4 regions of the Acinetobacter sp. 1124_18A genome follow, and region 2 is predicted to be linked to each of the others. Evidence: predicted binding sites of a transcription regulator. Region 2 holds the regulator's gene; each other region holds the start of a gene.

Region 1 (6,356 bases), on a different contig from region 2:
TGGGGCGCTAAACGCTGTGCTTGAAGCGCATAACGTTCAGCTTCTGACCATTGCTGATTTTTGTAAGCCTGCTCAGTTTTCTGCATTAAGACTTTAAATGCAGGTAACTGACTTCCATCATCACTAAAGCGTTGGAGCTTCTTTTGCTGCGGAACAATAACCTGTAAATTTTTGCGTTGAATTTCCGGATGCTCATAAGGTGTAATTTTTACACCCGTTGGCGTTTCCGTATTTTTCTTTACAGGTGGAGTTGGTGTTTTCTCTTTGGACTCAGAATGATCAGGCAAAGTTGTACAACCGACCATAAGTACAGCACCAATATAAAAAACACCTTTCTTCAACATATCCTACTTTCCTGTTAACACTTAGTTGTTATAACTACCACTTGAAATCACATGTGAGTTATTTGACAGATCTTGTTGCATCTGACTTTCACTATCACGAATATAGCTATCGGTATTATCCGGTTGAGAAGCTGGCGTTGTGTTATCACTTTGTGGCGTATATGTTGGATCAACTTGATAATAAGGCGCTGCACATGGGGTAGCACGATGTGGAACTGTATGCGTTAGCATCGGAATATACATAGCACCATCACAAGCCTGTGCAGATAAATCACCTGATGCACGATCAATCCATTGCCACTGTACAGTGTCTGGTTGACGTAGATTCACAGGAGTTTGACGTAATTGCTTCATCACATTAGTCCACACTGGCAATGCACCAGATGAACCTGTTAGACCAGTAACATTGTTGTCATCTAAACCTAACCACACGACAGCCACATGATTACCTGAATAACCTGCAAACCATGAGTCACGTGTATCATTAGTTGTACCTGATTTACCCGCCAATTTTAAAGCTGGAGATAAGCTACTATAGGCTGAACGGCCAGTACCCGAAGACATCACCTGTTGTAAACCATAATTCATGATATAGCCAACAGATGGATCAATCGTCTGTTGCACCTTAAGACCATAACGGTCAAGCAGACGACCATTGGCATCTACGACAGATCGAATCGCACGAGTTGGATATTTAAAACCGCCTGTAGCGAAGTTTTCATAGATTCCGAGTACTTCCATTGGTGACATATTGACTGCCCCAAGGAAAATAGAAGGGTAGGCAGGAATTGTTGACTCAACACCAAACTTTCTTAAATTATTGGTAAATGTAGATAGACCAAACTCTTGACCCAAACGTACAGCAGAAAGGTTATATGAGTTCGCTAATGCCTCACTCAGGCTCACTACGCCATGTCCACCACCACTATAGTTTTTAGGTGTCCAGCTTTTACCGCCGTCTACAGGAACACTAATCGGAGCATCATCAATTTGGCTTGCCCAGTTATAACGTCCCGATTCAATAGCACTTAAATAAATCACAGGTTTCAACAAAGAACCAACTTGACGTTTCGCATCTAAAGCGCGGTTAAAACCAGTAAAGTCTTGTGTAGAACCAACCGCTGCAACGAGCTCACCATTTTCAGGATGTGCAATCAGTACAGCACCTTGTAAATTTTTCAAACGAGATGGATTACTGCTAGCCAAACGGTCTACTGAAGCTTTAAACGCATTTTGAACTTGCGTTTGAGTAATTGGATCTAAGGTCGTAAAAATACGTAAACCCTGATTGGTTAAATCACTTTCTTGATACTCTGTACGTAATTGACGACGTACAATATCTAAAAAGTCTGGGAATTTTGCAGGCCCTAAACTTGGTTTACTTAACACATTTAAAGGACGTGCAATTTCATCTTCATATTCAGCTTGAGTTAAATAACCCATCACACGCATGTTATTTAACACGGTATCGCGGCGTTTTTTTGCACCTTCAGGGTTTTTCCAAGGGTTATATAAAGAAGGACCTTGAACTAAACCGACTAAATAAGCTTGTTGTGCGACACTGAGTTCACGTAGCGGCAGACCGAAATAAAATTGTGAAGCCAAACCATAACCATTAATTGAGTAGCTACCATTTTGGCCCAGATTCACTTCATTTAAATACGCCTCTAAAATTTCATCTTTGCTGTAATGCAGTTCGATGAGTAAAGCCATTAATGCTTCATTGACTTTACGTTTTAGTGTGCGTTCAGGGGTGAGATAGAAGTTTTTAACTAATTGTTGAGTCAGGGTTGAGCCACCTTGACGTTTTCCACCAGTAACATTACTGACCAATGCACGAGCTGTACCACGAATTGAAATACCATGATGATGATAAAAATTGCGGTCTTCTGTAGAAATTAAAGCTTCAATGAGTGGTTTAGGGACATTATTCAGTTTAATGAGTACACGGTCTTCATTGTGTTGAGGATAAATTCCTCCAATGAGTAGCGGTTCTAAGCGTGCAACGCCGGTTGAAGAGGGTTTAGTACTTCTAACTTCAACAACTTGATCATTTGCGAAACTTAATTCTAAAACTTGTTCTGGTTCAACGCTGTCACCGTAGTCAAAACCACGTGTGTGGATATACATATTGCTGCCTTGAGCAACATAGCTTCCAGACTTGTCATAATTACTTGAAGTTTTGTAACCCAATAACTTTAATTCTTGAGTGAAATTTGCTTGAGAAATAGGCGCGTTGTTATAAATTTCCAAAGGTCGTGCAAACACTTTGGCAGGAATATCCCACCGCTGTCCTTCAAATTTTTCACGGATAATATTATCTAAACGAATCAGATAGATACTAAGAGCAATAAAAGCACCAATGACCAAAATGGAAAAGATTAGTGCAAAGAAACCGATACCACGTTCAAACTTCATAAAAATGAGATAAAACCCTAACAATGCCTGTAATGATGCGATAGCTTGTCATCAATTTGCAATGATAAAACTGTGAATAATTGGAAAAGTTAGATTGAATTTTACAGCATCTTGTAGTTATGTTTTTTTAAATTAATCGGGTTAATGTTATTATAGCCGAGTATCGCAGCGGAGCTTACTCATTCGTGCAAATTTCACATAAGTCCTTCAGAAACGTCGGGTTAATCGGTCGACCAGATAAATCATCAGTTGTAGAAACACTCTGTTTAATTCATGATCATTTATTGAACTTAGGTTTGAACCCCATTTTTGATCAGGAAACAGCCGAATTAGTGCCTTATGATCATGCACAGATAGTAAGCCGTCATTTATTAGGTGAAGTTGCTGATTTAGTTATTGTGGTTGGCGGCGATGGTTCTTTACTCCATGCTGCAAGGGCTTTGGTTCGTTATAATACCCCTGTAATTGGTATCAACCGTGGGCGATTAGGTTTTTTAACTGATATCAAACCGTCAGAAGCGATTTTTAAACTTGACCAAGTGCTTCAAGGGCATTTTCAACTTGATCGTCGTTTCTTACTTGAAATGGAAGTAAGAACAAATGGCGAAGTCATTTATGATGCAATTGCTTTAAATGATGTCGTTTTGCATTCGGGTAAGTCGGTTCACATGATTGACTTTGAACTTAACATTGATGGTCAATACGTTTATCGCCAGCATAGTGATGGTTTAATTGTTTCGACTCCAACTGGATCAACTGCCTATGCTTTGTCAGGTGGCGGCCCAATTTTACATCCAAGCATGGATGCGATTGCATTAGTTCCAATGCACCCTCATACCTTGTCATCACGTCCTATCGTCGTCGGTGGACAAAGCGAAATTAAGATTGTTATTCGCGAAAATCGGGTGTTACCAATGGTGAGTGCAGATGGTCAACATAGTATATCGCTCAATGTTGGAGATAGTTTACACATCCGCAAACATCCATTTAAACTAAGTTTATTGCATCCACCAGGTTATGATTTTTATATGGCCTGCCGTACCAAACTTGGTTGGAACCAAGATTTTGAATCTTTCCAAAGAGATGAATCATGAATATTGAACAAATGCTATCTATTTTAAACCCTGAGATTGTAGAGCGTTTAAAAACAGCAGTAGAAATTGGTAAATGGCCAAATGGCGTTGTTTTAACAAAAGAGCAGCGTGAAACCTGTATGCAAGCTGTAATTGCTTGGGAGTTAAAGAACTTACCAGAAGAGCAGCGTAGTGGTTATATTGACCGCGGTACGAAAGAAGAGGGTGAGGTTTGTGAAGATGATCACCACAAACATGAGCCAGAATTTAAACCAATTCGTTTTGTTTAAAACAGCATTTTAGAATAAAAAGATAAATCATATTAGCATTTGCTATCGCGTGGGCGACATGGATGTCGCCTGTTGAGCAACAGTACAAGAACGTACTGTTTGCTCAACGAAAGATTTTTGTTACTTTTCATCTTTGAAAAGTAAGTATTGCCTATATGCAACAATATCGAAGAGACATGGCGTATAAGGCTGTATGAACTAAATTTTATCTTTTAGCTCTGAGTTTCTTGTTTCCCATAATACTTTTGCTTTTTGCATTGCCTCTTCAAAACTAGCAACAACTCCCATGGTATATAGTGCAATTCCCATTGTTTCAGTTACTGCCATTTCTCCATATTCATGGTGCTGTTGACCTAACCATACTGCTTTAAAAGTTGCTAAATCTAACTCTTCTTCAGTTGGACTACGTTCAGGCGTGAGTTTTGGTAACTCATGTTCATAAAGCTCACCATTTTTAATGCCACAAATGAGTGTTTTTGCATCTGGATTTCGCTCAAACTCACCACCTTCACCTTTAATGACAGCACTATTTTGATAGCCTAAGCGCAGTGCACTATGTTGATGTGAAGTTCTATACGCTGGATGGAAGATAGCTTGTAAGGTAGCTTTAGCATTAAAAGGATTGATTAAGCGGGCTAAAGTATGAATTGGAGAACGTAATCCCATCACATTTCTTAAAGAAATTAGTTCACTTAAAACTGGTGAAATCACATCTAAAGGTAAGTATGCGAAATTTTGCTCTGCTAGTTGTGTACGCACTTCTTGTTCAGAGTGACAAATTTGATAACCCAGATATTCTAAAACTTGCTCAGTATAGACGCGATTAAGCGTATGGCCTGAAGCGCCATGCATAACAATCTTATAGCCATGTTGGGCAAGCGTAAGGGCAGCTAATAAAAACCAAGGATAATGTTTACGCTTACCCGCATAAGATGACCAGTCTAAATCGACTTCTAAGGGCTGAAAATTGAGTTGATCTCTAGTGGCTTGAACAAAACCAGCGAGTTCATCAATAGATTCTTCTTTAACACGAAGTAGCATTAAAAAAGCACCTAACTGCACATCAAGCACTTCACCTTTTAAAATCATGGTGAATGCCTGATAAGCTTCTTCATAGCTTAAAGAGCGTGAACCACTTTTTCCTTTACCTAAAATACGGACATATTGAGCGAATGGGTGTTCAGCATCTTTATAGATATTACGTTTAGTATTCATCGTAGTTCAAAAACAATAAAAATGATGGGATGCAGGCAGCTCAAAATGAAATGTCCACAAGTGTTTAATCAATATGACATAAAAAAGTGTCGAAAAAATATCAAAAGTGTTTCTTATACTAAAGTCTTAGGGCTGCATGAGTGTTTTTTGCGCGTATTAGCTAAAAATTTAACCGAATCATTATTTAATTCGAGTACACTTTCTCGTGCTTTTTTGAGCACTCATATCATAATTTTCTGTGATTCTCCTATATCTTCAGCTTTTTATTGAAAAAGTAAGAGGTTATTTCTAACTACTCAAAGTGGTTAGAAACTTCAGGTATTCTCCTGTTTTAGAAAACAGCTTTTTTTGTTTTCATTGAGGTAGTAGGAAGGTTTTTTGTTTACAAAGAACCGTTTCCCTTTTGCGGTGTTCATGTGAAAGGTTAGGGCTGTGTATTCGTAAAGAATAGACGTTTCATTTTGGTATTTCCAACGGACTTGGAAATATAGATTGAAGTAAAGTTATGGCTAAAAAACCGATTTATAAATCACTTTATTTTCAAGTGATTATTGCGATTATTGCGGGTGTTTTGGTAGGACATTTTTCCCCAAGCACAACGCAAATTGTCAATGGTGTTGAACAGCATATCCCAGGTTTAGGTGAGAAACTCAAGCCATTAGGTGATGCCTTTATTCGTTTGATCAAGATGATCATCGCACCCGTTATTTTCTGTACAGTGGTGAGCGGTATCGCTGGCATGGAAAGCATGAAGTCAGTCGGAAAAACTGGCGGCGTCGCGTTGTTATATTTTGAAGTTGTTTCAACAATTGCACTTCTGATTGGCCTTGTTGTAATTAACATTGCTAAACCGGGTGTAGGGATGAATATTGACCCTACAACTCTAGACACCTCGGGCATTCAAAAATACGTCAGTTCTGGTGAGTCACAATCTACCATTGATTTCTTAATGCACATCATCCCAGATACGGTTGTTGGCGCATTTGCAAATGGTGAAATCTTACAAGTCCTTCTTT
Region 2 (6,356 bases):
CTTCTGAGCCTGTTCATTCTGTACCCCCTGCAATGTATGGTGGAAATATTGATATTAATGAACTAGGTGCAGGTTCAACAGCCTATTATCCTGTTCAAGTCAAAGGTGCCTTATTTTATACGGGTGATAGCCATTTCGCACAAGGGGATGGTGAAGTAGCATTAACTGCACTCGAAGCTTCAGCACGTGCGACACTAAAATTTACCTTACTCAAAGCAGGTAAAGATAAAATACCGGGTAAAGAGCTAAAACAACCTTTAGCTGAAAATGCTGAGTTCTGGATTACACCGGGACTTGATGAAGATCTAGATGAAGCGATGAAAAAGTCTACACGTGAAGCCATTCGTTTCTTAAACCAAGAATATGGTATTGATGAAGCAACAGCTTATGCGTATTTAAGTGCCGCAACTGATTTTGAAGTTTCACAAGTTGTAGATAAAACCAAAGGGATCCATGCAAAAATTAGAAAAGCTGATTTTAAAGAGTTTGAGAGTAAATAATTAAGTGAACTAAGCTTGGTATTTAAAATATTAAATACCAAGTTAAATTCATTTTAACTATTAATAAGTTTTATATATTTTATAATTAAGTATAATAAAAATCACACATATTTATTAGTATAAAATCTAATGCACTCACTTCCGAACGCTCTACTTTATATTGCTGCATTATTAACATTCTGTGCTGCATTACTTCATTTTGTTTGTGTGTTCTGGGGGGCAAATGGTTTTCGGTTTTTAGGGGCCGGGAAAAGTATTGTTCAGATGGTCGAAAGAGGGCATTGGTATCCTAATTTTACAGCTATAGCTGTGGGGTTAATTCTAACGGTATGTGCTACTTATGCTTTCTTTGCAGCAAAGGGAATACAGGTATTACCATTTACTAAACTTATTTTGTCGCTTGTTGCAGCGGTTTTTCTTATCCGTGGTCTGGCTTTTCCGTGGTTAAAGTCAAAATTTGTCGGTAATAGTGATTTATTTTGGTATATCAGTTCAGCCTTTTGTTTAATACTGGGAAGTTTATATGCCGTTGGAGTATATTTAATTTGAAATGAATATATTCTAGTTGAACTAGAGTGAATAATTTTAAAAAGAAAAGGGAGCTACGCTCCCTGTTTTACTTATTTAGTCCAACCATATTTTTTGAAAATAGTATTACCTTGCTGAGACGATAAGAACTCTACAAAACGTTTAGCTTCAGCGTCTTTTAGACTATGCTTGGTTAAGGCTACACCTGTATCTCGATAGACAACTAGCTCTGGTTCGATAGGGATAATTTGCCCAACATCTGGGTTACTAACTCCCCAAATATTAAAGACTAACCAAGCATCATAGTTACTATTTTCTTCCCAGTTTTTCTTGGCAATACCCGTATTGGCTGCATAGGTGACAATATTTTTTCGAACAAATTTGGTTAATTGAATATTGCCAGTTCTACCCGCGATATCCTCCCACATACCGACCTGACCTGCACCATGAGTAACTAAAACTTTAACGCCAGATTTAGCTAGGTCTTTAAATCCTTTAATATTTTTAGGATTTCCTTTGCGTACTAAAATGGCCGCGGGGCGTAAATATAAAGGTTCCACCGAGTCTTTTATAATTTGCTCAGAAAAAGTATTTTCAAAATCAGACATCATGGCTTCAGAACCACTATATATAACATCGGCATCTAGTTTCGCTTGGTCAGACCATTGAGAAGTAGGCCCAGACATTACATGGACTGCTATGCCAGTTTTATTGGTGAATTGTTTGGCGGCTTCTTTCATGGCGGGTGCTGGCCCACCAGGACCATACACTTGTACGTCTGCAAAGCTATGGATAGGTAGAGAACCGAGAATAAGACAAATCAGGTACGGTATAAATTTATATTGTTTTGACATTTTAATCGCTATAGTAATTAAGAAAATATCAGCATATATTTTTTATTATTTAAACGGGATTAATTTTTGCAACGATATTTATAATACATTTCTTTAAAATATATTTTAATTGGTTATATGTAAATGTAAATTATTTTGAGTTGAATATAAATATAGATGATTTTATGGTAATTTATATTTTATAAATTGATTATTTGAATAGATATATTGTAAATAATAGAGGAGTAATCCCTTGATTAAAAAAAGTAATTCTTTTTTAAAAATTTTATTTAGCAGCGCTTGTTTGGTGTCTGGTTCTGCTATGGCTGCTCCCATTACAGATTTGGGTAAGCAAATTGTGAGCGACAAACCGGGTTCAATACTGTCTTTAGAACGGCAAGATGTGACGAATTTATTTCCTCATGCAGATCAGCGGTTGTTGATAAATTATCGTAGTCGAGGTATTCAGGGCGAGCCCATTGTGACATCGGCTTTTATTTTATTACCTAAAGGTACACCACCAAAAAATGGCTGGCCAATACTTGCTTGGGCGCATGGCACGACCGGAGTAGCTGATACTTGTGCACCTTCGGGTGATTATGTTGGTGGGCCCGTTCACTCATATCAAGAAGTTGCTTCCAAAGCTTTAGATGGCTGGCTTGCACGTGGCTATGCAGTGGTTGCACCTGATTATCAGGGCTTAGGTACACCGGGTGGCCATCCTTATATGAATGCAAAGAGCCAATTGCATACGGTAGTCGATGCGGTGCGTGCATTACATTTGCTTAAGCCCAAGAGTTTTAATAAACAGTGGTTGGTGATGGGACATAGTCAAGGCGGGGCTGCGGCAATTGCAGTGTCTGCCTATGGTCAAAAAGATGCGCCTGAACTGGATTTAAAAGGGGCAATCGCTCTTGCACCAGGCGGCTATCAATATGAAGGCATTGCAGAATATGTGCAGAGTCATCCAAACCCGGAACCTAGTGTGGCAGCATTTTTCCCGATAGTATTATTGGGTGCGCAAGCAGCAGATCCAAGCATCGTTCCTGAAAAGCTGGTAAGTCCAGAAATGAACGCGGTGCTGACTCAAGGGCGCAGTCGTTGTTTATCTGAACTTCAATCTGATTTAAAGAAATCTCCTTCTAGCATATTTCGATCTGATGCGGATTTAAAACCTCTTTTGGCTTATCTAAAACAGCAGTCCATTGAAAATATGGTGCCTACCGTACCGTTAATGATTGTTCAGGGTTCTAAAGATCATTTAGTCGACCCTAGAGGGACATCTGCTTATTACCAGCAGCTATGTAAATTAAAAAAACCAACCATCTATCAAACGATTGATGGCGGAGATCATCGCGATGCATTACGCCAGAGCAATACATTTGCCACTAACTTTTTAAATGTAATAGACAAAAATCAGACGAAATCATATTGCTCTAATTTTAAGTAAATTATTTTAAATAATACAAAAAAGCCGACTTTTCATAAGTCGGCTTTTTATATGTACGGGAGATAATTTTAGGTCATGTTATATAGTCTTTCTTTCGGAAAAACTACGGTAAAGGTTGAACCTTCATTTTCTTTAGATTGCACATCTAAATGGGCACCGTGTTGCATAAGCACGTGTTTTACAATCGCCAAGCCTAAACCTGTACCACCTGTTTGGCGACTACGGTCGCTGTCAACACGATAGAAGCGCTCAGTTAAACGTGGCAAATGTTTTGGGTTAATTCCAATACCTGTGTCTTGTACACTAAAGTACGCATGTTCACCATCGTCGTGCCAGCCAATCGTAATAGTTCCACCTTTTGGTGTGTACTTGATGGCGTTAGTAATTAAATTACTAAATGCACTGGCAATTTCCATGTCAGAACCAATCAGGTCACAATGACTATCAATGTGTAAATTGAGTGTGTGTCCATAATCGGCATTGTAGGCCTGAGCATCATCAAAGAGTTGATTCATTAAGCTCGGCATTTCAATAATCTGATTTTTTGCAACTTTCTTGTTGTTTTCTAAATTCGATAACAGCAGTAAATCATTCACCAAAGCATTCATGCGTTTGGTTTGTGACTGCATCTGATCAAATGCACGTTTCCAGCGTGGACTAATATCTTCTTGATCGGTAAATGTCTCGATATAACCACTGAGTACAGTTAATGGTGTACGAAGTTCATGAGAGATATTATCGACGAAGTCTTTACGCATTTGTTCAAGGTTGTGCATACGCGTAACGTCGTAAGCTACCAATAAGCGACTTTCTCCACCAAATCGTGTGAGTTTAACCTGTACATAGCGGTCATCATCAAAATTAGAGTGAAGCTTGATACCATCGGGTGCCTGATCAATATTGTTAAAATATTCAATAAAAGTCGGCTGACGTAAAATCGTTAATAAGTTACGGCCGCGGTCGAGAGGGCTGATGCCCAATAAACGTTCAGCAGCAGGGTTCCACCATTCGATTTGATGTTGGTCATCAATCAAAACAACGGCTTCGGCAAGGGCAACTAAAGATGATTGAGCTCGGTCAATTAAACCGACCATTTCGGCCTGAACAATTCGTTCCTGACGCTGAGCACGGTAAACATTAAACAATAATGCCCCCCAAATCCCGTTTAGATTTGGAGGAACGTCATAAGGCTTATTCGCAATCCAGTCATTGACCAGATATAAAGAACGCAACTGGAGTGTAAAAAACACCACGAAGGCGATAAAAATACAGCTCCAGAAATACCCAAGGCCTAAACCGACTAAACCGGCAATAATTAGAAAAAATAATAAAAGCCGTAAATCTTGTTTGGCAAACGTCCATAAACTACTGTAGCGGGAAAGCTTTTGTTCACGTACCTGTTCGGGGACGGGGTAGGGTTCATACATAAATCTTGGTTAACCTGCGGCTAAATCTGCACGTGTTGAAAAGCGGTAGCCTGTTCCACGCACAGTTTGAACAAATCGGTCAACACTGAAAGGTTCTAAAACTTTACGTAAACGACGGATGTGTACATCGATAGTTCGATCTTCGATATATACATTACCTCCCCACACCTGATCGAGCAACTGGGCACGTGTATATGCACGCTCTGGATGGGTCATAAAAAAAGCAAGTAAGCGATATTCAGTTGGACCCATTTCTAAAATACTATCGCCAAAGCTAACACGCTGGCTTACAGGATCAAGAATTAAACCATTAGCATCAATGGTTTTTTCACCACTTAATGCATTAGCACGACGCAGAACTGCCTTAATACGTGAAACCAGTTCACGTGTTGAGAAAGGTTTAGTCATATAGTCATCTGCGCCAGCGTCAAGACCTTGTACTTTGTGGTCTTCTTCTCCGCGGGCAGTCAACATAATGACTGGAATTTCTGATAGGTTCTCATCTCGTTTTAAGCGGCGACATAAATCGACACCACTTACGCCTCCAGGTAACATCCAATCAAGCAAGATAAGCGCCGGACGTTGGTCGACGATAATTTGATGAGCCTGTTTGGCATCTTCTGCCTGTAAACACTGAAAGCCTGCCATGTCCAAAGAAGTATGGATCATTTCACGAATAGGAAGCTCATCATCGACAATTAAAATATAGTCATCTTTCACAGCGCAATATCCTATAGATTTAACGGTGAACCGTTTTGTAGTTATGACAGGCTTATTACAAAGATTAATTATGACAATTTCATTGCAGAAAAGTCTATAAAATTGAATTTAGCAATAATTTGTGACAAAACTAAGGCAAAGGTATGACCAAATGATGACATGGAAGCTTAAATATTCTTAAATTCATTCAACATGTTACCCTTTTTAAGTCTTTTAATGTTTTCACATTTTTGAGTGTCAAAAAACTTTAATATTATTTTGAGACCTGAGCTAATAAAGATAAGAAAACAATGCGGCACGCGGTTAAAACCTGTTCAAGAGACTGCTCAAAGCCTCCCATGACCCATCGAATTGCGATTTGAGTGACATATCCATTTAGGCCAGTTGCGATTAAAGAGAGCTCATTTTCATGGTGTTGAATTTGCGGCATGGTCAACATAACAAAGGCCTGAATCATGCGATCAAATTGCGCAAGTGTCTCTTGAATGGTGGCCTGATTATGTAATTCTTGGACCAAAACTGCATCAACATAGACAATACGAGCTAATCTTGGGTCGTTTTTTAATGTGGTCAGAAGCGCTCTTAAGCCAGCATCCACCATTTTTTCTGGATCAGGTGTCGCTTTAATGACAGCTTGCATCAAGTTTTGCTGTAATTCTTCAATCATTTTTAAAAAGATGGTTTGAAATAAATCTTCACTCTTTTTAAATGATTCATAAAAATAGCGTTCTGTGAGTTTTGCTTCTTGGCAGACATCCTTGACGGTCACGGAAAAAAAACCGAGCGTTCCATAGGTGGCAATGCCAGCTTCAATCAGTTTTTCTCGGCGTGCCTCTTTACGTTCAGATAGAGATAACCCTTTGAACTGACGTTCTTTACTCACAGTTTTTGTTTTCTT
Region 3 (6,356 bases), on a different contig from region 2:
GATTAGATTAAAAAGTAACCACAATGGTAAACATGAAAGCTACCCACCAAATAAATCACACAAATTAAATATAAAGATAAATACATCACAATACATAAGTTTAAATTAATATATTTCGAAATAACTTTAATAAAAAAAAGCCCATCTCAATTTTAGAAATGGGCTACAAAAACAAAAAACTATCAAACGCAGCAATTAAGGACAATATAATATAAGCTAAAACATGTAAAATCAATACATCTTTCAGTTGAATTGTAAACTAAGATTAATTTTGACTTATTTATATTTTACAAATCAAAAGAAAAAAGCCCATTTCCGTCTAAATTAAAATGGGCCCAGTGAATTCCACTTAATCCTAGAGTACAAAATGTGATAATTATCACGCTTTATATTTTCATAATGTCATTGATATATTTCTTTTTCATTGACCTAATTTCAAACTTAAGCCGTCTATTTAGCAAATCAAATAGACTATAAAATCTTATCTTTTTCTGCAATTTTTTATGTGTGCTCAACCCAACTAGAAACATATTTGTCCACCATCAGTGAGAGTTAAAGTCGATTAAACGAGAATCAAATTCTGGAAATATATATAAAATTTAGCTTAAGTTTATGTTTTTATTTGATTTTTATAAATTATTGATATCTAAAGTTTTTCTTTACTTTGTGAACAAATTATCAACCAAAATGACACTTGAGTAATTAATAGTCATTGAAATATTGGTAATAAACCTTATATTGAGTACAGGTTCATACCTTTAACTGAGGAAACGCTCATGAATAAATTTATGGTTGCAGTCTTTACTGGCATGGTGAGCATTGCTGGTTTAAGCGTTCAAGCTGCAACGCCTGAGCAAGAATGTCAGAAATTGCAAGACGATTATAATTTGATTTATGCATCAAAAGGCTTTTGTTTTAAAGATCCTGATGCTAAAGAAAAATATGGTAATGAAAACTGTCATACGACAAAACCAAAGTTTTCTGACAAAGAGCAACAACGTCTTGATGCTATTAAAGAGCGTCAGAAAGAATTGAAATGTAAATAATTTTAAAGGAATAATACATGGCATACGATGATCAAAATATCTTCGCAAAAATTTTACGCAATGAACTTCCAGCGATAAAAATCTATGAAGATGATCAAGTTCTAGCTTTTATGGATATTATGCCTCAAGCCGATGGTCATACATTAGTTATTCCAAAAACACCTGCTGTAACGCTGCTTGATTTACCTCCAGAAGCAGCTGCATATACCATACAAGTTGTTCAGAAAATTGCAAAAGCAATGGAAAAAGCCTTCAATTTAGAAGGTATTGTCTTAATGCAACTTTCTGGAGCAGCAGCAGGACAAACTGTTCCCCATGTTCATTTTCACCTTATTCCTACCAATGTGCATCAACTTGGACGCCATGCTGTAGAGTTAGGAGATCAAGAAAAAATTAAGGGATTAGCTGAAAAAATTAAAGCAGCTCTTTGATTTTTAATGTATTAAGGCGGAGTTTTTACTCCGCTTTTTTTCGTCCAAAAACTATAAAAAATTAAAATAATTAATTTATTTCTAAATTTTAATCGTCATAAAACTGTCATTTATTTTTCACGCCCCTGTCACAAAGTTTGCCGATACTGCTTAGCAAGTTGGTGAGCTTTTGTAACTTTTTGTACATAAGTCAACTACAAAATAAATAGTTAACTAGGCATACGCCATTTTTAAATACCTTTTGGAGAAATCTCAATGAAGAAATTGCTACTCGCTGCCGCAGTTGCAACTTTGAGCATAAACGCGGTGCAAGCAGCGCCAACTTTGTATGGCAAACTAAATGTTTCTATTAACCAAGTTGATAATAAAAATTTCGATGGTAAAAGTGATGTTACCGAAGTTAACTCAAACTCTTCTCGCATTGGGGTAAAAGGCGAAGAGAAATTAACTGACAAGTTATCTGCTGTTTATTTAGCTGAATGGGCAATTTCTACTGATGGTTCAGGTTCTGATAGTGACCTTAGCGCTCGTAACCGTTTCATCGGTTTAAAAACTGAAGGTGTTGGTACTTTAAAAGTAGGTAAATATGACTCTTACTTTAAAACCGCTGCTGGTGGTAACCAAGACATCTTTAATGACGATACACGTTTAGATATTACCAATATCATGTACGGTGAAAACCGCTTAGATAACGTAGTAGGTTTTGAATTAGACCCTAAATTATTAGCTGGTTTAACGTTCAACATCATGGCTCAAACTGGCGAAAGTACTTCTGACAGTAAAGATGGTGAAACTGGTAAAGACAGCAAAAATGATAGCTTTGACTCAGTATCAACTTCTCTTGGTTATGAAAACAAAGACCTTGGCTTAGCAGTGGCTGCCGCTGGTGACTTCGGTATTAAAGGTAAATATGCTGCTTACGGTCTGAAAGATGTTTATACAGATGCTTACCGTGTAACTGGTTCTTATGACATCGCAAAATCTGGCTTTGTTGTAGGTGCTTTATGGCAACATGCTGAACCTACTGATGATTTGACTGCATATGGTCAATCATATAAATCAGATGGTTCAATCGATAAAGCTGGTAAGGCTTACCGTGGTTTAGAGGAACAAGCATATGCAGTAACAGCTGCTTATAAAATTCCTAACACTAAACTTAAAGTGAAAGCAGAATATGCTTCAGCTGAAACCCAAGTAAGTGGTCAATCAGATCGTAAAATTGATTTGTACGGCTTAGGTCTTGATTACCAAATCAACAAACAAGCTCGCTTCTACGGTATCGTTGCTCAACAAAAACGCGACTGGTTGAATGATGACGACAAGCAAACTGTTGTAGGTACTGGTATCGAATATAACTTCTAATTAGTTATCTTTGATTCATATCTAAAATAAAAGGGCTAACGCCCTTTTATTTTATTGTTCAGATTAAAAAAGCCGATATTTTATACCGGCTTTTTTAGTTTGTAGCTTACTTTAAGAAACCACTTACAAGATTCATTACGTTTTGAATATCTTGGTTTGCTTCTTGATGATCGGTACTTTCACCCTGAGGTGTTAATGAGTCAATGACTTGAGGTAAGACTGAAGCAATTGCACCGTAAACTTGCTCTTTTGGAGCTTGAGCTTGCGCAGCAACTTGCTCAATGTCAGCTGGATTAAATAAACTCTGTAATTGTTGAGTAGGAACTTCGCTATTACTTTGATTTGGATCAACCCAGCTTTGAACTTGGTTACCTAAACCCGCACCTTTTAACTTTTCTAAAGCAGCTTGCAAACCACCTTGTTGTTGAACCCAACCTAAAATTAAAGGTACAACTGCAATTAATAAACTTTGTACGCCACCACCTGCTTGAGGTGCGTTATTATTATTTCCAGTCACTTGACCCAATACAGAACCTAGTACTCCTCCAAGACCGCCTTGTGTGCCAGAAGAAGTATTGCCCCCCATTTGCCCGAGTACTGAACCTAAAATTCCACCTAAACCACCTTGACCTGATGCTTGCTGGTTCCCACCTAAAGCCTGCTGAGCCAAAACTTCTACAATGTTGCTTAAATTTGTCATGTGTAACTCTTATGTATGGTTTATACACGAGCATACGCGGATTCTTGTTAAGGCAGCAAAAGCCAAATTGTTAAATTTTGAAAAAGATTTGGTGCCATTTTACCAGCGGAATTTATTCCAGTTCTCTGGGTTTGCCCAGAACTTTGAATTAAACCAATCTGGAACATGTTTATAGGTCAAGATGTTAAATTGCCATAAAGCAAAATCACTATCATGTGAAGTTTTATCAATGAGTTGTGTAAAACCTAAAGAACGCAATAACTGTTCATCACTTCGTTTACTCACCACAACAATTCGTTTTGCTAATAAGTCCCGTAGTTTTACTAATAATTGTGATTTTTGTACTTCAGTTATGTTCTGCATTTCATCTGTATCAAACAATACAAAACCCAAATCATAACGCTGAGTAAAAGGCAGACTTAAAAGCTCAGTTACGGTAAAATAGTGCCATTGAATTGCGTTATTCTGGTCAATTTTCTGGCCAATACAAAGTGCAGTATGAATGGGCTGTTCGTTTGATAAATCGTCTAGCATAGAAGTGATGACATTTTGTTCAGCCATAACTGCAACCCTTAATTGAAAGATGTGAGTTTAAACTTTATGGAACTACAAGGCATTTGCCATAAAATGCATGCAGGCCTAAAAGATGCTAGTGTAACTGATCAACAGACAACCAAGGCAAATGTTGAATACAAATTTGTATTAGACCGTTCAGAAATTGATCTTCCTTTTAATTTAGGACAAGAACTAGAAATCGAATGGACAGGTAATATTTATTGCACCTCTTGTGGCACTAAAACACCGAAGTCTTATTCTCAAGGCCACTGTTTTAAATGCTTTAAAACTAAAGCAGAATGTGACCTCTGCATTATGAAACCAGAAACGTGCCACTACCACTTAGGTACGTGCCGTGAAGATGATTTTGCCCACAATGTTTGTTTCCAACCTCATATTGTATATTTGGCAAATTCGAGTGCTTTGAAAGTAGGTATTACTCGTCTCAATCACATGCCAGGTCGCTGGTTAGATCAAGGAGCAACTCAAGCCTTACCTATTTTAAAAGTTGGATCACGCCGTTTATCTGGTCAACTTGAAACTATGTTTGGTTCTTTGGTTGCTGACAAAACTGATTGGCGTAAACTTCTTAAGGGTGAAGCTGAACCTCTGAAACTGACAGAACAACGTGATCAGTTAATCGAAGAGTTTGCACCCAAAATTCAAACAATTCGTGAGGAATTTAGCCAAAATCTTGAATTTAACGAAACTGTTGAATTCTTAGAAGATGAGTTACCACGTGAATTTGTTTACCCAGTTGAACAATATCCTGAAAAAATTAAGTCTCTAAATCTGGATAAAACACCAAAAATTCGTGGTGTATTACAAGGCATTAAAGGCCAATATTTAATTTTTGATATGGGTGTTATTAACATCCGTAAATATACGGGTTACGAACTCATTATACGTGCCTAAGTAAGTTTTAAAGCCCCTAAAATGGGGCTTTTTAATTAAGATAATCTGTTTCTAAATAGCCAAGCTGCCAAAGGCAAAGTCACTATTCCCAGAATGATCATTGGAATAAAGTTAAATTTGACTTGTGCAAAGCTTGCACCCTCTAAATAAACCCGTTGTACCAAGTTAATTCCAAACCTTAAAGGATTTGCATACGTTGCTATTTGTAATGCTTCCGGCATGTTTTCTATGGGAGTAAGTAAACCTGAGAGTAACATCAAAGGCATAATCAATAAAAACGTAAAAAGCATGGCTTGTTGCATATTTAAAGATAGTGCTGAAATAGATAAGCCCACCCCAACTACAGCCACATTAAAACTCAATAAACCAAAATAAAGCAGCCCAATAGAGCCATTCATGGGAATTTTAAACCAGAACAAAATAATCAATAAAATAATGGTTGACTGCATCAGCCCTACAAAAATTGGCGGTAAGGCCTTACCAATCATGATTTGTAATGGCGTATACGGTGTCACTAATAACTGATCAAATGTGCCCTGCTCACGTTCACGCGCCACTGATAAAGCGGATAAAAGTAGTGTCTGCATCATACTTAATGCTGCAATTAATGAAGGCATTAGGCTCCAACGAGATTCCTGATTTGGGTTGTACCATGTTCTTGTTTCAAGGCTAATGGGCAAAGCTGAGTTAAATTTTTGCTGATTAAACTGACCAACAATTTTATTTAGATATGAACCCGCCACAACAGCAGTTGATGAGTTCCTGCCATCAACAATCACTTGTATAGATGAACTTTGGTTATTATTTAATTTGTCTTCAAAGTCGGACGGTATCGTAATTACAACCACTGCCTGACGGCTATCAATAACCTGTTTGATTTGACCAGTATATTCAAGTGTTGCAACACGCTTAAAAATACCAGAGCCATCTAGTTTTGAGATGAGTTCATGTGAGACCTGTCCATTGCTCTGGTCTAAAATTGCATAATCCACATGGTTAACGTCATAAGTAGCAGCATAACCAAACAAAAGTGCCTGCATGAGGGCTGGTACAAATAGAATGACTCTATTTGCAGGGTCACTAAAAATGGTTAAGAACTCTTTTTTGACTAAAAAACTTAAGTGTTTTAGCCAAACGATTAGCTGCTGCCACATAACTTTATCTCAACCGTTTTTTCAGTGAAAAGTTCACAGCACATATCAAAACAACGATATATCCCAACAGAAAACCGCACTCTTTAAACCATAACTTCCAATCATCACCTCCCATAAATAAGGTTTTAATTAAAATCATAAAATGTGTAGCTGGTAGCAACTGGCTAATAATTTGTACAACCAAAGGTAAGTT
Region 4 (6,356 bases), on a different contig from region 2:
CGTGATAGTAAACATTACCTTTTAAAAGATGCAGTTCATATTGCTTCATCAACACCCCTTCATACAGTAAAAATTAAAGGTGAAAGTGAAGCAGCTCCAGAGTGGTATGTACCTTACAAAGGACAAAAACTCAGTGGACAAAGCTTGCTAGATCAAATTCAACGTTGGGAAGAGGCTGGTATTATTGAACCAAGCCATGCAAAAGCTTTGCGTGAAGCTACTGCACACCCAGAATGGTTTGATTTATCTGACCGTACCATGGTGTTGTTTGGTGCAGCTTCAGAAGCAGGCCCCCTGCCTTGGTTAGCCAAATGGAAAGCGAATATTATTGCAGTCGACTTACCAAACCCACGTGTCTGGGGCAAAATTTTAAATACGATTCAGCAAGGAAACGCAACTCTGATTGCACCAAGTGTTGAACAAATTGATTCATCAGCAAAAGTTTCTGAATTAAGAGATAAATTGGGTGCAAATTTATTGACTCAATTACCAGAAATTGCACAGTGGCTAGTTCAGTTTCCGCAAAAGTTAGATTTGGCCGCAATTGCTTATTTAGATGGTGAAAAGCACGTTCGTGTTTCCATGGCAATGGACAGCATTATGCAATATGTGAGCGAGCATAAACCTGAGACAAGCCTTATGTTTATGTGCACGCCAACCGATGTTTACGCGGTTCCTAAAGACGTAGCCAAAGCTGCTCAACAAAAATTTAAATCACGCACAAAAATACAAAAAATGGCAGTGAAAGGCGTTTCTACACTTTCCTTAAACCGTTTTTTTCAAGCGCCATATCAAGACTTGATTGATTGTGAAAATGGAAAAACTTATGGTATTGCCGACTGTCTAGTCGTTGAGCAAGGTCCAAATTATGCGTTGGCAAAACGCATTCAACAATGGCGTGCTATTTTGGCCCGTCATCAGGGGCAACATGTAAGTATTAATATTGCTCCATCTACAACCACCTACTCTGTGACTAAAAACCCATTATTGAAAGCAGCTTTTAATGGTGCAGAGCTTTTTGATGTAGAAGCATTTAGCCCTGAAACCACCAATGCCATTATGGCAGCAATCTGGATTCATGACTTAAGAAATGAGTCTTCTGTGGCAAATCCTGAAACTGAGCTAGACCATCCGCTTGAACTTATGATGGAAGGTGCCAACCACGGTGGATTGTGGCGTGTTGCTTATTTAGCAAGAACTGCCCTGCCTTTTGCTGCAATCTATGGCTTTGCAACCGAAAAGCTACCTTTTGGAAAATCATCTAAAAAATAATTTGATTGAAGCCCAATTCTAGAATTGGGCTTTTTTCTGTGTTTATTTATTTTGAAAGTGTGATAGATATTTTTGCATTTCGTCAGACGGCACCATACCACCTCCTGTCGCCCATACTACATGGGTTGCCTGTTTTAATTTCTCAGCTGATAGTTGATGTAAAGCCAGATAATCAGGACTCGTCTGAACATAATATGGACCCATCATGCCTGCCACCGCTGAAGGCTCAAGCTGAATATTTTCAGTTTGATTTAAAAGCGCAATGAGTTCATACAAACGTTCATCATGAATAGTGTAATAACCATCAATTAGCTGTTGCATAGCACGCCCCACAAAACCTGAAGCACGACCTACTGCAAGCCCATCTGCGGCTGTAACGTTATCGATGCCAATGTCATTTACTGAAATCTGATCATGCAAACCAGTGTGTACACCAAGTAACATGCAAGGCGAATGGGTTGGTTCAGCAAAAATACAATGTACATGCTCACCAAAAGCCAGTTTTAACCCAAAACTCACTCCACCAGGGCCACCACCCACGCCACACGGCAAATAAACAAATAATGGGTGTTCAGCATCAACTTTAATCTGTTTTTGCTCAAATTGCTGTTTTAAGCGTATTCCTGCAACGGCATAGCCTAAAAATAATGTTTTCGAGTTTTCATCATCAATAAAAAAACAGTGTGGATCTTGCTCTGCTGCTTTTCTTCCCTCTTCAACCGCTACGCCATAATCACTGGCATATTCCACAACATTGACGCCCAGTGAACGTAGTTTGTCTTTCTTCCACTGTCTCGCATCGGCAGACATATGGACTGTGACTCTAAAACCCAGTTTGGCGCTCATAATGCCAATCGAAAGCCCTAGGTTGCCTGTAGAACCTACTGCAATTTGATACTTAGAAAAAAACGTTCGAAATGAATCTTGATCTAACTTACTGTAATCGTCTTCCAACTTGAGGAGCCCTGCCTCAATTGCCAATTTTTCGGCGTGAGCTAAGACTTCATAAATACCACCACGTGCTTTAATTGAACCAGAAATAGGGAGATGACTATCTTTTTTTAGCCAGAATGCTCCACTCAGTTGCACTTGTTCTGTTGCAGAAAGTGCTTGCTGCATTTTCGTAATTTCAACGATATCTGATTCAATTTTTCCATGTTGAGCTTGAGTCTCAGGAAACACTTTTGCTAAATAAGGTGCGAAACGCGCTAGCCTTGCTTCCGCGTCACTTACATCCTCTGCTGTGAGTCCAACTTTTTCTAAAGCTTCTGTTAAAGGATAGCGATGAGGTGTAAACCAAAATGTCTCTTGATAGGCTTGCAATGTCTCAATAAGTGGAAATTGTTGTTTTAACTGATCTAGTTGAACCGCATCCATAATCTATCCTGATATCAAAGTTTTAAGCCCAGCTTTTGAAGCTGCTTGATGCTCTATAACGACTTGTTAATTTATAATTGAATGTACATGAAAATAGACTGAACTTTAAAAAGAAACAAATAAAAAAGCCACTGTTTACAGTGGCTTTAATTTTTTAAATGCTTTTATACAAACTGTAAGAATAACCAGTACAAACCGCCTGACAAACAGATTGTTGCAGGAAGTGTAAATACCCATGCAGATAAAATTGTTTTAACTGTATTGAAGTTTAAGCCTGATCTATTCGCGACCATGGTACCTGCAACAGCACTATTTAAAACGTGTGTTGTTGAAACAGGCATACCTAAACCGTCAGCAGCTGCAATTGTACTCATTGCTACAAGCTCAGCAGACATCCCCTGACCATAAGTCATATGATGCTTACCAATACGCTCACCTACAGTCACAACAATACGTTTCCAGCCCACCATGGTGCCTAAGCCAAGTGCCAAAGCAACTGCTACTTTCACCCAAGTTGGAATGTATTGTAAGAATGAATCTAAGCTACTACGGTATTCTTTCACAAGTTTTTGTTGTGACTGATCCATTTTTGGTAATGCATTCGCTTTGTCCAAACGTTTAAACGAAGTGGTGCTTAAATACATGTCATTACGAATTTCACTAATCGCAGCTTCTGGAATGTCTTTTAAGTTGTTATAGCTAGAAACGCGCTCACCCAAATGATCAGTCATGCTTGCCAATGCAGGCACTACTTCTGGGGTTTGCTGTTTAGTTTGAATATATTTAGTCAAAATAACACGAGCTTTTTCATCGGTTAATTCTGGCTTATTTTGATTTAAAAATACGGCAGTTTGAGAAGAAAGCTGATGGAATGATTGAACTTGTTGTGTATCAAGATTTTTATTTAATGAATAAGCCAACGGCACCAGACCAACCAAAATCAGCATGATGAGACCCATACCTTTTTGACCGTCATTAGAACCATGTGCAAAACTTACACCTGTGCAGGTAAAGATTAAAATTGCACGAATGATTGCTGGTGGTGGTTTGTTACCTTCTGGTGGCTGAAATAATTCTAATTGGCGTTTAAAAACAGTTTTAACCAACAAGAATACAATCGCTGCAAAAGCAAAACCAATTAAAGGCGAAAATAATAAAGCCTTACCGACTTTAATCACCTGATCCATATCAACACCGCTGGTTGTTACGCCAGTCGATGCACTCAACAGATGGTTCATAATGCCCACACCCAAGATTGAACCAATCAAGGTATGAGAGCTAGAAGCAGGAATACCCAAGAACCAAGTACCCAAGTTCCAGAGAATCGCAGCAATAAGCAGCGCAAAAACCATTGCGAAACCTGCACCGCTACCCATGTTCATAATCAGTTCAACAGGCAACAATGCAATAATGCCGTAAGCGACTGCGCCGCTTGCAACCATTACCCCAAGAAAATTACAAAAACCTGCCCACATGACTGCAACTGGTGCAGGTAAAGCATTGGTGTAAATCACTGTTGCTACTGCATTTGCAGTATCGTGGAAGCCATTTACAAACTCAAAGCCTAAAGCAATCAAGAGTGCAGTAGATAAAAGAATAACCGAATAGAGACTCAAAGGTGGAACATGTGCTAAATCAGCACTCACCTGAAATCCAATATAAATAAGTGTCGCAACAATAATCGTCAAAAACACCGGCATAAAAAACTTAGGTGTTGGGACATGTACATTCGTCGATTTGACTTGCAGGTTTGCCGCAAGTTTTGAATCCGAAACAGGGGGTAGATTAGAATTCATGCAGACGGTAAGAGGATAGAAAAATCCTCTGTATTCTTAAATTAAATTATGACAATTATATGACAAAGCGGCGCCTGATGAAGTCAATTTTTCATATTTTGACCTCATTTGATGCACCTTTCCTCTATCCAATTTATTTTTTTATTAAAATACAATAATTTAAATCAATTTATAGATTCCTTATTTGTGACTATTTTTAAAGCAAAAATATATAAAAAATTAGCCGTATGATTATTTTTTAAACAGCTTAATTGTCATAAAACGGAATATTGCAGATGAAATATTTCAATATCATGATCATTTCATGAATATTTGATGAAAAAACAATCTCTATTTGTCATAAAAGCCGTTTTCCTAATGAATCTATTACAAGTGAATGACGGGTCGTTATAGCTCATCAATTGTGCAACTATTCTGTTACAATAGCGCCGCATTTTTAAATTTGTACAATATCGGGGTTTTCTATGTCTACGCTTGCCACCCTAAAAGCGCTTCTTGCCAAACGCATTCTGATTATTGATGGTGCGATGGGTACCATGATTCAACGCCATAAACTAGAAGAAGCCGACTACCGTGGTGAGCGTTTTGCCGATTGGGCACATGACTTAAAAGGTAACAATGACCTTCTTGTGCTAACTCAACCCGAAATCATCCAAAGTATTCATGAAGCTTATCTTGATGCGGGCGCAGACATTATTGAAACCAACAGCTTTAACGGCACGCGTGTTTCAATGTCTGATTACCACATGGAAGATCTTGTTCCAGAGATTAACCGTGAAGCAGCACGTTTAGCCAAAGCAGCTTGTGAAAAGTATTCAACTCCAGATAAACCACGTTTTGTAGCGGGTGTACTCGGTCCAACATCGCGTACTTGTTCAATTTCACCTAATGTAAATGACCCCGCATTTCGTAATATTACCTTTGATGAGCTAAAAGAAAACTATATTGAGGCAACTCATGCGCTCATTGAAGGCGGTGCAGATATCCTTCTGATTGAAACCGTTTTTGATACATTAAACTGTAAAGCTGCAATTTTTGCGGTGAAAGAAGTCTTTAAACAACTTGGTTATGAATTACCACTCATGATTTCGGGGACCATTACCGATGCCTCAGGCCGTACCTTAACAGGTCAAACTGCTGAAGCGTTCTGGAACTCTGTACGTCATGGTGACTTACTTTCAATTGGTTTCAACTGTGCCCTTGGTGCAGATGCAATGCGTCCTCACGTTAAAACCGTGTCTGATGTGGCGGATACATTCATTTCTGCCCATCCAAATGCAGGCTTACCAAATGCTTTTGGTGAATATGATGAAACACCAGAGCAAACTGCTGCTTTCTTAAAAGAATTTGCAGAAAGTGGTTTGATCAATATTACCGGCGGTTGCTGTGGTACGACACCAGATCATATTCGTGCGATTGCCAATGCTGTAAAAGACATTGCACCACGTCAAATTCCTGAAACTAAACCAGCTTGTCGCTTAAGTGGTTTAGAACCATTTAATATTTATGATGACTCATTGTTCGTTAACGTAGGTGAACGTACCAACGTTACTGGTTCAAAAAAATTCTTACGCTTAATTCGTGAAGAAAATTTTGCCGAAGCTTTAGAAGTTGCCCAGCAACAAGTCGAAGCTGGCGCACAGATTATCGACATTAACATGGATGAAGGGATGCTCGATTCGCAAAATGCGATGGTACATTTCTTAAACCTTGTGGCCTCTGAACCAGATATTTCACGTGTGCCAATCATGATTGACTCATCGAAATGGGAAATCATTGAAGCAGGCTTAAAATGCGTACAAGGTAAACCCGTTGTTAACTCGATTTCCTTAAAAGAAGGTTATGACGAGTTTGTCGAAAAAGCTCGCCTGTGTCGCCAATATGGTGCTGCGATTATTGTGATGGCCTTTG

The links. The regulator PhoB, encoded in region 2, activates phosphate uptake and scavenging genes when phosphate is short. The targets are predictions, from matches to a motif close to TGTCATNAANCTGTCATAA.
Region 1: a site for PhoB is predicted at 2,809-2,827, ahead of FY048_RS02180 (NAD(+) kinase). Genes of this name have one in related genera too.
Region 3: a site for PhoB is predicted at 1,571-1,589, ahead of FY048_RS05835 (porin). Genes of this name have one in related genera too.
Region 4: a site for PhoB is predicted at 4,492-4,510, ahead of FY048_RS13520 (inorganic phosphate transporter). Genes of this name have one in related genera too.

What each region holds. Positions count from the first base shown of each region.
Region 1 covers NZ_VTDF01000001.1:439,184-445,539, forward strand. The annotation lists gene FY048_RS02170 (tetratricopeptide repeat protein) at 1-344, opposite strand, end outside; gene mrcB (penicillin-binding protein 1B) at 366-2,762, opposite strand; gene FY048_RS02180 (NAD(+) kinase) at 2,948-3,856, shown strand; gene FY048_RS02185 (YeaC family protein) at 3,853-4,125, shown strand; gene FY048_RS02190 (glycosyl transferase family protein) at 4,324-5,340, opposite strand; gene FY048_RS02195 (dicarboxylate/amino acid:cation symporter) at 5,846-6,356, shown strand, end outside.
Region 2 covers NZ_VTDF01000003.1:380,259-386,614, reverse strand. The annotation lists gene FY048_RS09505 (acetamidase/formamidase family protein) at 1-500, shown strand, start outside; gene FY048_RS09500 (hypothetical protein) at 630-1,049, shown strand; gene FY048_RS09495 (AcfC family putative adhesin) at 1,121-1,882, opposite strand; gene FY048_RS09490 (alpha/beta fold hydrolase) at 2,115-3,311, shown strand; gene phoR (phosphate regulon sensor histidine kinase PhoR) at 3,380-4,738, opposite strand; gene phoB (phosphate regulon transcriptional regulator PhoB) at 4,748-5,458, opposite strand; gene FY048_RS09475 (TetR/AcrR family transcriptional regulator) at 5,712-6,356, opposite strand, start outside.
Region 3 covers NZ_VTDF01000002.1:290,681-297,036, forward strand. The annotation lists gene FY048_RS05825 (YARHG domain-containing protein) at 777-1,046, shown strand; gene FY048_RS05830 (HIT family protein) at 1,064-1,477, shown strand; gene FY048_RS05835 (porin) at 1,733-2,839, shown strand; gene FY048_RS05840 (YidB family protein) at 2,946-3,539, opposite strand; gene FY048_RS05845 (DUF6231 family protein) at 3,639-4,100, opposite strand; gene FY048_RS05850 (DUF2797 domain-containing protein) at 4,140-5,009, shown strand; gene FY048_RS05855 (ABC transporter permease) at 5,045-6,163, opposite strand; gene FY048_RS05860 (ABC transporter permease) at 6,168-6,356, opposite strand, start outside.
Region 4 covers NZ_VTDF01000006.1:142,017-148,372, forward strand. The annotation lists gene FY048_RS13510 (hypothetical protein) at 1-1,272, shown strand, start outside; gene FY048_RS13515 (D-serine ammonia-lyase) at 1,315-2,649, opposite strand; gene FY048_RS13520 (inorganic phosphate transporter) at 2,814-4,445, opposite strand; gene metH (methionine synthase) at 4,910-6,356, shown strand, end outside.